Regions from separate parts of the Lysinibacillus louembei genome, predicted to be linked through region 1. Evidence: a T-box and tRNA genes for the amino acid it is inferred to sense, from the RefSeq annotation. Region 1 holds a T-box; the other regions hold tRNA genes.

Region 1 (3,849 bases):
CTAATAATTTTTATCTATTTAAAACTAGGTAGTAGAAAAACTAGGTAACAGCGTGTGCTGTTACCTTTAGAGATGCCAAAAATAAAATTTTTTAATATTATATAAGTATACTATTATTGTAAATTACTCAACTGTACCCGCTTATCCCATTCTGTTATTTCATGCCAAATATCCAAGTCCACTATCCCTAACAATTGTCGGCAGTGTAATACAATAATATTGAACTAATTTCCTTTATAATAAAACAACTACTCATCCATATATTTGTATAGCTAGCCCTCTTATCAAAAGGACTAGACTAGCTTTATTTCACTCCAAACAAACGCATCGCCACCGTTGCAAATTGCTGAAGCATCTCTTCTGGTAAATTATCAATATAAATTAATCGTAAACCAAATAAGAAGCTTACATAAGAAATTGCAATAGTTGAAGGATTGCCATCTAACAGTTGATTTTCCTTTTGTCCATTCGTAATTAGCTGTATCAGTGATTGATTCAATACTTCTGTTTCTTCATTCAATTGTTTAAAGATATCTGGAAATTTTTCATATTGTGCATTTGCTTGCACAATCAAATGCATGTAAATTTTTTGCTCATTGACAAGCTTAACATGCCTCTTCGTCATCTCCTCGATTTCTTGTCTATAAGATTGAGGGTTCTTATCAAATGCTAGCAGCTCATCCACTAAAGGCTTCCATGGCTGTATCACACATGTATAAAATAGCTCCTCTTTACTGCCGAAGTGCGTTGCTACAGTACCAAAGCCCACCTCTGCTTTTTTCGCAATATCTCCCATCGTCGTGCTATCATAGCCTTTTTCAGCAAAAAGAGCTGTTGCTGCCTCTAAAATTCGCGCTTTTTTTAGCTCCATATTTCTTATTACTTTATCGCTTGCCATTTCCATACCCCCTAAAGATTGATTAATCAATCTTATATTAAAATAAATAAAACGTTGCCTAAAAGATATAATCTTTCAGGCAACATTCATTTTAAACACGATGTTTCTTAGACGTCCTCTGCGATTTTACTTCACTGGCGCCACAATCACCGTTTTACCACCCATATAAGGAACAAGCACCTCTGGAATTTTCACGCTGCCATCTGCTTGCTGGTAATTTTCTAAAATTGCAGCTACTGTACGCCCAATCGCTAAGCCTGAGCCGTTTAATGTGTGCACATATTCTGGTTTTGCACCTGACTCACGACGGAAGCGAATGTTGGCACGACGCGCTTGGAAATCTTCAAAGTTTGAAATAGAAGAAATTTCACGGTACATATCTTGCGTTGGGAACCATACTTCTAAATCGTATTTTTTCGCTGCTGTAAAGCCTAAATCAGATGTGTTCATTAATAGCTTGCGGTATGGTAACTCTAATAATTGCAATACTTTTTCCGCATGCCCTACTAATAATTCTAATTGCTCGTAAGATTCCTCTGGCTTCACAAAACGCACAAGCTCCACTTTATTAAATTGGTGCTGGCGAATTAAGCCACGTGTATCGCGACCTGCTGAACCTGCCTCAGAACGGAAGCAAGTGCTATAAGCAGCAAAGCCTTTTGGCAGCATTTCTCCGTCTAAAATTTCATCGCGATAGAAGTTCGTTACAGGTACTTCCGCTGTCGGTGCTAAGAAGTAATCTAAATCCTTTAATTTAAATACATCCTCTTCAAATTTTGGTAAATTCCCTGTACCAGTTAATGAATCACGGTTAATAATCACAGGCGGAAGCATTTCCTCATAGCCATGCTCCTCAGCATGTAAATCCATCATAAAGCTCATTAATGCACGCTCTAAACGTGCACCTAACCCACGATAAAACAAGAAACGGCTGCCTGTTACTTTACCCGCACGCTCAAAATCAACTACTTGTAAATCTGTCGCTACATCCCAATGTGGCTTTGGCTCGAAATCGAATGCTGTTTTTTCTCCCCAAGTATATACTTCCTTATTGTCATCCTCTGTTTCTCCTACAGGAACAGATTCGTGTGGAATATTTGGTAAACGCATCATCATATCTTCGAATTTTTCTTCTACAGCTCGTAATACCTCATCAAGCGTTTTAATTTCATCGCCTACTTCGCGCATACGTGCAATAACATCATCCGCATTTTCCTTATTGCGCTTCATCACCGCAATTTGCTCAGACACTTTGTTGCGCTCCGCCTTTAATACCTCTGTTTTTGCAATTAAATCACGACGCTCTACATCCAATGCCTCAAAATCATCGAAAGTTCCTAAATCCTCATTGCGTGTAAGCAAAACGCGCTTTACTTCCTCATAATTGTCTCGAATACGTTTAATATCTAACATATTTCTTCCTCCATTCTTTAGTATACTAATGTAAACGACAAAAAAGCCCTCATCCCCATAGAAAGGGACGAGAGCTACCCGCGTTGCCACCCTAATTGAATAGACAGAGCATGCCTATTCCACTTCATTCATAACGGCTTTAGTTACCGGTCTTTGCCTACTAATGTTTCAGCAAGACAACTCAAGGACGGATTCACAAGTGTTTTTATTAGCTTGCACCAACCGCTAACTCTCTACAAAAAACGGGCTTGTTACTATTTCCTATCATCGCATTATCGTATCAATTTGGATTCATTGTACTATAGCTTATTTTTTTTCGCAAGCATCTAAAATTCAGTATAATAACATTAGAAAGGATGACGAACGATGGACATGCTGCTATTCTCATTAAATCGCGATACAAATATGCCGTTGTACGAGCAACTATACGAAGGCATTAAAGAGGCAATTATTCATCAAAAAATTGCTGTAGGTGAAAAATTACCTTCTAAAAGAAGACTCAGTGATTTTTTAAATATTAGTCAAACGACGATTGAATTAGCATATGCACAGCTTTTAGCGGAGGGTTATATCGCTTCTAAGCCACGCGTAGGCTATTTTGTCGAGGATATTGCTGAGCTACCCTTTATTGAAAAAACAATTACTCATACACCTGACACGCCTAAAAAACACACATATAAAATTGATTTTTCACCAGGTAAAATTGATGAGGATTCCTTCCCCTTCACTATTTGGAGAAAATATGCGAAAGACCTTATCGATTTACATTCAAAAGAGCTATTGCAAATCGGTGACCGCCAAGGAGAATACGAATTACGAAGCCAAATTGCAAGCTATTTATACCAATCGCGCGGCATTCACTGTACCGCTGAGCAAATTGTTATCGGCTCAGGGACAGAGCAGCTAATGCCATTTATTTTGCGCTTATTTAATCAGGCTAGCATTGCTTTAGAAAACCCTGGCTATTCTGCGATTCCCCGCAATCAGTTAGACCATGCTGTTATCCCTGTTGATGTGGATGCAGATGGTTTATTAGTGGACCAATTAGAAAAAACAGAGGCGAATTTAGTTTATATTACTCCCTCTCATCAATTCCCGACTGGTGCTGTTTTATCCGCTGCGCGTCGTGCACAATTATTAAAATGGGCAGCTGGGAAGGTATCTCGATATATTATTGAAGATGACTACGATAGTGAATTTCGTTATATTGGAAAACCAATTCCCGCACTGCATAGCCTAGATCAAAATGAAAAAGTAATTTATATGAGCACATTTACAAAATCGCTAATGCCATCTTTGCGTGTTGCCTATTTCGTATTACCACCAGCATTACTTGCGCGCTACAACGAAATTTTCAGCTATTATTCCGCTACTGTGCCACGCTTTGATCAGCATATTTTAGCGCATTTTATGAAGGATGGCCATTTTTCAAAGCATTTAAATCGCATGCGTAAAATTTACCGCAAAAAACACGATAAGCTGCTATCTATATTGACAAAGCACTATCCAACAATCGGAGTATCAGGAGACGTTGCGGG
Region 2 (3,849 bases), 1.3 Mb from region 1:
AGGTGCCAGGCACACACACAATTTCCACACAATTCAACAGCATTATTTCGTCGCATAGGCTACGATACAATCATGTAAATACTGTGAAGCGCCAGCTGTCACGCGCTCATCATAGTATGCCGTAAAACGCTCATCTGCCACATACATTGCTGCTAACCCTGCGTGTGCTTCCTTCGAGTAATCCTTCCAAGAAAACATTAACCAACGCTTGTGCAATTCAGCAACCTCCTGACCTAATTCAGATGCTGGGTTTCCATCTGCCATTGCCTCACGTAAGCGCTCAAATAGGCTTTGCTCTAGCTGCCCCATTTCTTCAAATTGCTGCTCCGTCATATTCAACCACTTCTTATTGGAAGCCTCAACCGTTTCGTTGCCGTAGCGTTGACGAATTTCCTCGCCAAATTTCTCTTCATTTTGCTGTAGCATTTTTTCTTTAAAGCCTTTGAATTTTTCTTCGTTTGACATATTTTTTCCCTCCTGTAATGCTTCAATTGTTTGATCCACCGTTTGTAGCAATTGCTGAATCATTGCGTTTTTCTCTAGCAATTGCTGACGATGACATTCTAATGCATCCATCACATTAAAATTCGGTGCATGAATGATGTCTTTAATTTGCTCCAACTTCATATCTAGTGCCCGATAAAACAAAATTTGCTGCAATAAGTCAATCTCCTTCTGCGAATAAATTCGATAGCCGGCATCATTTTTCATCGCAGGAGACAGCAGCCCAATTTCATCGTAATAGCGCAACGTACGTGTGCTTACACCCGATAGCTTTGCCAGTTCATTAATTTTCATCTGTTCATCACCTCTATGCTTACTATAAATGTTGACGTAGCGTCAAGGTCAACAGTTTTGTATAATTATTTTTAACAGGAGGAGAAAATAATGAATCAACTACAAATCGCTCTACAACTTCGCAAAGACAACAAGCTTACCGAATCAAATAAATTGTTCGTGCAGCTAGCGGCACAGCACCCTGATGATGCTTATTTACAATATCAATGCGCTTGGAGCTTTGACGTTCTTGGTGAGGAGACACAGGCTGTTCCATACTATGAAAAGGCTATTCAAGGCGAATTAAATGCCGAAGACATGGCAAATGCCTATTTAGGACTTGGCAGCACATTTAGAACGCTTGGCAAATATCAACAATCACAAGAAACGCTAAGTAAAGCAATTGCATTATTCCCAGAAAATCAAGCACTTCAAGTGTTTTATGCGATGACATTATACAACTTGAATGAGCATTCAAACGCAATGGAGCTATTGTTAAACTGTATTGCTAACAGCTCTATGGATATTAACATTCAAAAATACAAAAGAGCTATTCAATTTTATGCAGAGAAATTAGATGAAACATGGTAATAGTACTTTTAACCTTTCTCTATAAAAATATTCCGATTTACAGACTTTCCTATTATTATAAAATAAAGGAGGTGAAAATAGTTTGAAGTACAAGCAACTTGAAGCTATTATGAGGAGGGTTGCTAGTCAATGTCCTGACTATCATTATTTTATAGAACAGCATGCCTTAGCTGCTGCTGGTATTGCAGGTGAGAATGAGGTTTTTTATTTTTTGCAAGAGCTGGCTATGCCTCATCAGATTTTGCGTAATTTTTGTTTAATTGATTTTGCAGCACATAAACATGAAATGGATTTTCTCATTATTTTTTCATCTTTCATTCTTTGTTTGGAGGTGAAAAACATAGCAGGGCAATTAAATTTTGATGTTGAGGCATCACAATTGCTACGAACTCGTGCTGATGGCGTTATCGAACGCTTTCCAAACCCTGTTGCCCAACTAACACGTCATATCCGTTTTCTGTCTTCTCTTTTTCCCCATATTCCTATTGTTGGTGCAGTAGTCATTGCAAACCGCCGCGCAATTATCGGTAGCCGACGAAATACACATATCCCCATCTTTCATGCAGATTACCTTCATAGCTTTATTGAGAGTAGCCTAAAGCAATATACTAAGCCCGTCCTCCAAATCAACACTTTTTATGAACAACTTCTAGCAAGGCAAGCCCCTGTAATAAAATCATTTTCGTTCACATTAGCAGATTTAAAAAAAGGTGTATTTTGTGAAAAATGTAGTTCTAAAATGCATTTTGTGCAAGATCGATTCATTTGCTCAAACTGTCACCATCAAGATAAATTTGCTCATTTTCAAGCATTAGCTGATTTTCGCTTATTAGTAGATTCGAAAATTACAAATCAGAAGTTTCGTACACTTTGTGAGATTTCCTCGAGATATGCAGCAAAGCGTTTGTTAAAATATTTACCTATAATCAAGCAAGGCAGAACTACTTATTACGAGATTCCTGAGCAAATTGTTACAATCGCCCCTCATTCGCCCAATTAGCTAGAAAATTCGCCCGATTCCACAGTCAATTCGCCCGCAAACAGTCTACATTCGCCCATTTTTGTTTTGGTCATTTCTCTTCTTTCTACACAATAAAAAAGCAGTACACGTCTCGAAGACATGCACTGCTTTTTGAATGACCCGTACGGGATTCGAACCCGTGTTACCGCCGTGAAAGGGCGGTGTCTTAACCACTTGACCAACGGGCCAGCTTTGCTGGCGGAGAAGGAGGGATTTGAACCCTCGCGCCGGTCACCCGACCTACGCCCTTAGCAGGGGCGCCTCTTCGGCCTCTTGAGTACTTCCCCATATGGCTCCGAAGGCAGGGCTCGAACCTGCGACCAACCGGTTAACAGCCGGTTGCTCTACCACTGAGCTACTTCGGAATAATCTTTTGGTGGGCCTAAATGGACTCGAACCATCGACCTCACGCTTATCAGGCGTGCGCTCTAACCAGCTGAGCTATAGGCCCTTATTGGAGCGGGTGATCGGAATCGAACCGACGACATCAGCTTGGAAGGCTGAGGTTTTACCATTAAACTACACCCGCACATACATGGTGGGTCAGGACGGAATCGAACCGCCGACACTTAGAGCTTCAATCTAATGCTCTACCAACTGAGCTACTGACCCATGTTTTTTTAAAATGGCGGTCCCGACCGGGATCGAACCGGCGATCTCCTGCGTGACAGGCAGGCATGTTAACCGCTACACCACGGGACCTTTTGGTTGCGGGGACAGGATTTGAACCTGTGACCTTCGGGTTATGAGCCCGACGAGCTACCGAACTGCTCCACCCCGCGATAATTATTATGTTGTTCACCATTTTTTCTTGGAAAAGATGGCGGAGGAAGAGGGATTCGAACCCCCGCGCGGTGTAACCCGCCTGTCGGTTTTCAAGACCGATCCCTTCAGCCGGACTTGGGTATTCCTCCGTTATAAAAGTGAAAAATGGTGGACCTTACAGGACTCGAACCTGTGACCGGACGGTTATGAGCCGTCTGCTCTAACCAACTGAGCTAAAGGTCCTTTAAGATGGCGGCGGAGGGGATCGAACCCCCGACCTTACGGGTATGAACCGTACGCTCTAGCCAGCTGAGCTACGCCGCCAGGATCTTTACTTATGGTTGGTGGAGCCTAGCGGGATCGAACCGCTGACCTCCTGCGTGCAAGGCAGGCGCTCTCCCAGCTGAGCTAAGGCCCCATAAGTTTCTTTCAGTTGGTGTTACATGGTCGGGAAGACAGGATTCGAACCTGCGACCCCTTGGTCCCAAACCAAGTGCTCTACCAAGCTGAGCTACTTCCCGTATAACTAATGGCGCGCCCGACAGGAGTCGAACCCATAACCTTCTGATCCGTAGTCAGACGCTCTATCCAATTGAGCTACGGGCGCTTTTTAAAATGGTGCCGAGGGCCGGAATCGAACCGGCACGGTAGTCACCTACCGCAGGATTTTAAGTCCTGTGCGTCTGCCAGTTCCG
Region 3 (3,849 bases), 890 kb from region 1:
AAAAACAGCTCCATCATTTAATGATCATTACTCTCAAGCGAAAATGTTTTGGAATAGTATGAGTGACATGGAAAAGCGTCAAATCATTGGTGCCTATTGCTTCGAGCTTGGAAAATGCGGACCATTTGTACGACAGGAATGGGTGAATATACTTGCTCATATTAGCAGCGAATTGGCACACAGCGTTTCCAAGCAATTAGGTACTACAGTGCCTGATGTGGAGGAGTCTCCGGTTATAAAATCCTCCCCAGCGCTTAGTCTCCAAAATACGATTTTTGTACCTGATACATTGCGTGTTGCGGTATTCTTAGCTGAAGGCTTCGATGGTCCTAGTGTAAGTAAGCTATTGGATGAATTATCAGCAGCGAAATTAAGAGTGGTAATTGTGCATGAAACATTAGGGCAAGTAAGCGGAACTGAAGGTGTATCATATGAAGTACATGATAGCTTTTTAACAGGTTCTCCACTTGTATATGATGGTATTCTTATTGTTGGAAGTGGCAATATCACTACACATTTTGCTTATACAGCTCAAAAATTTACAACCGATATCTACAACCATTTCAAACCTATCGGCATTATTCAAAATGGTGAGGCTATACTTAAATCACTAAGCTTCTCAAGTGATGAGGGAATTGTAACTGATGCAGAAGAGAATTTTGCTAACAGATTTATAAATACAATGGCGAAGCAAAGATTCTGGGGCCGTCCAAGTTTCCTTTATCCTACGTTATAATTTACTGACTGGCTGCTTATCGGTATTTTACCGATAACGGCCATTTTGTTTAAGAAAATGCTAAGCTTCATACCCTTATTATTTATATCTAACATCTTGAATGCAAAAAAAACACCTCACATGTATTTGTGAAGTGCTTTATATCAATGCTTTAAATTATACCAGTAGTCGGGGTCGAACCGACACTCCCGAAGGAACGCGATTTTGAGTCGCGCGCGTCTGCCAATTCCGCCATACTGGCAAAGGCAAATTTGGAGCGGAAGACGAGGTTCGAACTCGCGACCCCCACCTTGGCAAGGTGGTGTTCTACCACTGAACTACTTCCGCAAACTATTATGTTAAAAGAGAAAAAAATCTCCAATTTTATATAAATTGGAGGCGGCAACCGGATTTGAACCGGTGATAAAGGTGTTGCAGACCTGTGCCTTACCACTTGGCTATGCCGCCTTAAAATGGAGCGGAAGACGAGGTTCGAACTCGCGACCCCCACCTTGGCAAGGTGGTGTTCTACCACTGAACTACTTCCGCAAATGGCTGGGGTACTAGGATTCGAACCTAGGCATGACGGAATCAAAATCCGTTGCCTTACCGCTTGGCTATACCCCAACAACTTATAATTATAAAAATGGGGCGACTGATGGGAATCGAACCCACGAATGCCTGAACCACAATCAGGTGCGTTAACCACTTCGCCACAACCGCCACAATATAAAATTCTTTTAAAATAAAATGGGGCGACTGATGGGAATCGAACCCACGAATGCCTGAACCACAATCAGGTGCGTTAACCACTTCGCCACAATCGCCATAATTAAATTTCGTAACAAAAAAATCTGGCAGGGGCAGTAGGAATCGAACCCACACCAAAGGTTTTGGAGACCTCTATTCTACCGTTGAACTATGCCCCTATTCAGATAAATCAAATGGTGGAGGGGGACGGATTCGAACCGCCGAACCCTAAGGAGCGGATTTACAGTCCGCCGCGTTTAGCCACTTCGCTACCCCTCCAAATGGTGCCGGCGATAGGAGTCGAACCCACGACCTACTGATTACAAGTCAGTTGCTCTACCAACTGAGCTACACCGGCATTAAGGATAATGGTGGGTCAGGACGGAATCGAACCGCCGACACTTAGAGCTTCAATCTAATGCTCTACCAACTGAGCTACTGACCCACTATATTTATTTAAATGGCGGTCCCGACCGGGATCGAACCGGCGATCTCCTGCGTGACAGGCAGGCATGTTAACCGCTACACCACGGGACCTTTTGGTTGCGGGGACAGGATTTGAACCTGTGACCTTCGGGTTATGAGCCCGACGAGCTACCGAACTGCTCCACCCCGCGATAATAATATAATAATGGTGGAGGATGACGGGTTCGAACCGCCGACCCCCTGCTTGTAAGGCAGGTGCTCTCCCAGCTGAGCTAATCCTCCATATTTAAGTGGTGACCCGTACGGGATTCGAACCCGTGTTACCGCCGTGAAAGGGCGGTGTCTTAACCACTTGACCAACGGGCCAATAATAGTTGTTTTAAGGATGGCGGAGAGTAAGGGATTTGAACCCTTGAGACAGTGTTAACCGCCTACACGATTTCCAATCGTGCTCCTTCGACCTCTCGGACAACTCTCCAAGAAGATGGCTCCGAAGGCAGGGCTCGAACCTGCGACCAACCGGTTAACAGCCGGTTGCTCTACCACTGAGCTACTTCGGAATAATTTAAGGTTAGCCTAGCGACGTCCTACTCTCACAGGGGGAAACCCCCAACTACCATCGGCGCTAAAGAGCTTAACTTCCGTGTTCGGTATGGGAACGGGTGTGACCTCTTTGCCATCATCACTAGACTATTTTCAAAGACAAGAATTATTATACCATATTTTCTATTAAAGTCAAGTATGTATTTTCTTGTTCTTTCAAAACTGGATAAACGGTCATTGAAACAAGTTTAGAATGTGGTTAAGTCCTCGATCGATTAGTATTCGTCAGCTCCATGTGTCGCCACACTTCCACCTCGAACCTATCTACCTCATCGTCTTTGAGGGATCTTACTTACTTGCGTAATGGGAAATCTCATCTTGAGGGGGGCTTCATGCTTAGATGCTTTCAGCACTTATCCCGTCCATACATAGCTACCCAGCGATGCCGTTGGCACGACAACTGGTACACCAGCGGTATGTCCATCCCGGTCCTCTCGTACTAAGGACAGCTCCTCTCAAATTTCCTACGCCCACGACGGATAGGGACCGAACTGTCTCACGACGTTCTGAACCCAGCTCGCGTACCGCTTTAATGGGCGAACAGCCCAACCCTTGGGACCGACTACAGCCCCAGGATGCGATGAGCCGACATCGAGGTGCCAAACCTCCCCGTCGATGTGGACTCTTGGGGGAGATAAGCCTGTTATCCCCGGGGTAGCTTTTATCCGTTGAGCGATGGCCCTTCCATGCGGAACCACCGGATCACTAAGCCCGTCTTTCGACCCTGCTCGACTTGTAGGTCTCGCAGTCAAGCTCCCTTGTGCCTTTACACTCTACGAATGATTTCCAACCATTCTGAGGGAACCTTTGGGCGCCTCCGTTACCTTTTAGGAGGCGACCGCCCCAGTCAAACTGTCCGCCTGACACTGTCTCCTGCCCCGCTAAGGGGCATGGGTTAGAATTTCAATACAACCAGGGTAGTATCCCACCGACGCCTCCTTCGAAGCTGGCGCTCCGAGATCTCTGGCTCCTACCTATCCTGTACAAGTTGTACCAAAATTCAATATCAAGCTACAGTAAAGCTCCACGGGGTCTTTCCGTCCTGTCGCGGGTAACCTGCATCTTCACAGGTACTATAATTTCACCGAGTCTCTCGTTGAGACAGTGCCCAGATCGTTACGCCTTTCGTGCGGGTCGGAACTTACCCGACAAGGAATTTCGCTACCTTAGGACCGTTATAGTTACGGCCGCCGTTTACTGGGGCTTCAATTCATAGCTTCGCTTGCGCTAACCACTCCTCTTAACCTTCCAGCACCGGGCAGGCGTCAGCCCCTATACGTCACCTTACGGTTTTGCAGAGACCTGTGTTTTTGCTAAACAGTCGCCTGGGCCTATTCACTGCGGCTCTCATGCGC

The links. The T-box of region 1 lies ahead of serS (serine--tRNA ligase). A T-box ahead of a tRNA ligase gene usually reads a tRNA of that ligase, here a tRNA-Ser.
Region 2: it encodes a tRNA-Ser, which carries the amino acid that the T-box ahead of serS (serine--tRNA ligase) is inferred to sense. The anticodon was not compared.
Region 3: it encodes a tRNA-Ser, which carries the amino acid that the T-box ahead of serS (serine--tRNA ligase) is inferred to sense. The anticodon was not compared.

The regions. Positions count from the first base shown of each region.
Region 1 covers NZ_CP137624.1:984,472-988,320, forward strand. The annotation lists gene R6U77_RS04825 (TetR/AcrR family transcriptional regulator) at 305-898, opposite strand; gene serS (serine--tRNA ligase) at 1,025-2,311, opposite strand; T-box leader at 2,372-2,588, opposite strand; gene pdxR (MocR-like pyridoxine biosynthesis transcription factor PdxR) at 2,678-3,849, shown strand, end outside.
Region 2 covers NZ_CP137624.1:2,273,249-2,277,097, reverse strand. The annotation lists gene R6U77_RS11420 (MerR family transcriptional regulator) at 43-798, opposite strand; gene R6U77_RS11415 (tetratricopeptide repeat protein) at 889-1,368, shown strand; gene R6U77_RS11410 (nuclease-related domain-containing protein) at 1,451-2,368, shown strand; tRNA gene R6U77_RS11405 (tRNA-Glu) at 2,506-2,577, opposite strand; tRNA gene R6U77_RS11400 (tRNA-Ser) at 2,586-2,676, opposite strand; tRNA gene R6U77_RS11395 (tRNA-Asn) at 2,680-2,754, opposite strand; tRNA gene R6U77_RS11390 (tRNA-Ile) at 2,764-2,840, opposite strand; tRNA gene R6U77_RS11385 (tRNA-Gly) at 2,845-2,918, opposite strand; tRNA gene R6U77_RS11380 (tRNA-Phe) at 2,926-3,001, opposite strand; tRNA gene R6U77_RS11375 (tRNA-Asp) at 3,016-3,091, opposite strand; tRNA gene R6U77_RS11370 (tRNA-Met) at 3,095-3,171, opposite strand; tRNA gene R6U77_RS11365 (tRNA-Ser) at 3,211-3,303, opposite strand; tRNA gene R6U77_RS11360 (tRNA-Ile) at 3,321-3,397, opposite strand; tRNA gene R6U77_RS11355 (tRNA-Met) at 3,405-3,478, opposite strand; tRNA gene R6U77_RS11350 (tRNA-Ala) at 3,497-3,572, opposite strand; tRNA gene R6U77_RS11345 (tRNA-Pro) at 3,599-3,675, opposite strand; tRNA gene R6U77_RS11340 (tRNA-Arg) at 3,685-3,761, opposite strand; tRNA gene R6U77_RS11335 (tRNA-Leu) at 3,771-3,849, opposite strand, start outside.
Region 3 covers NZ_CP137624.1:1,874,088-1,877,936, reverse strand. The annotation lists gene R6U77_RS09290 (catalase) at 1-736, shown strand, start outside; tRNA gene R6U77_RS09285 (tRNA-Leu) at 896-977, opposite strand; tRNA gene R6U77_RS09280 (tRNA-Gly) at 989-1,063, opposite strand; tRNA gene R6U77_RS09275 (tRNA-Cys) at 1,110-1,183, opposite strand; tRNA gene R6U77_RS09270 (tRNA-Gly) at 1,190-1,264, opposite strand; tRNA gene R6U77_RS09265 (tRNA-Gln) at 1,268-1,342, opposite strand; tRNA gene R6U77_RS09260 (tRNA-His) at 1,363-1,438, opposite strand; tRNA gene R6U77_RS09255 (tRNA-His) at 1,467-1,542, opposite strand; tRNA gene R6U77_RS09250 (tRNA-Trp) at 1,571-1,644, opposite strand; tRNA gene R6U77_RS09245 (tRNA-Tyr) at 1,661-1,744, opposite strand; tRNA gene R6U77_RS09240 (tRNA-Thr) at 1,748-1,823, opposite strand; tRNA gene R6U77_RS09235 (tRNA-Phe) at 1,835-1,910, opposite strand; tRNA gene R6U77_RS09230 (tRNA-Asp) at 1,927-2,002, opposite strand; tRNA gene R6U77_RS09225 (tRNA-Met) at 2,006-2,082, opposite strand; tRNA gene R6U77_RS09220 (tRNA-Val) at 2,098-2,173, opposite strand; tRNA gene R6U77_RS09215 (tRNA-Glu) at 2,183-2,257, opposite strand; tRNA gene R6U77_RS09210 (tRNA-Ser) at 2,278-2,369, opposite strand; tRNA gene R6U77_RS09205 (tRNA-Asn) at 2,377-2,451, opposite strand; rRNA gene rrf (5S ribosomal RNA) at 2,466-2,581, opposite strand; rRNA gene R6U77_RS09195 (23S ribosomal RNA) at 2,690-3,849, opposite strand, start outside.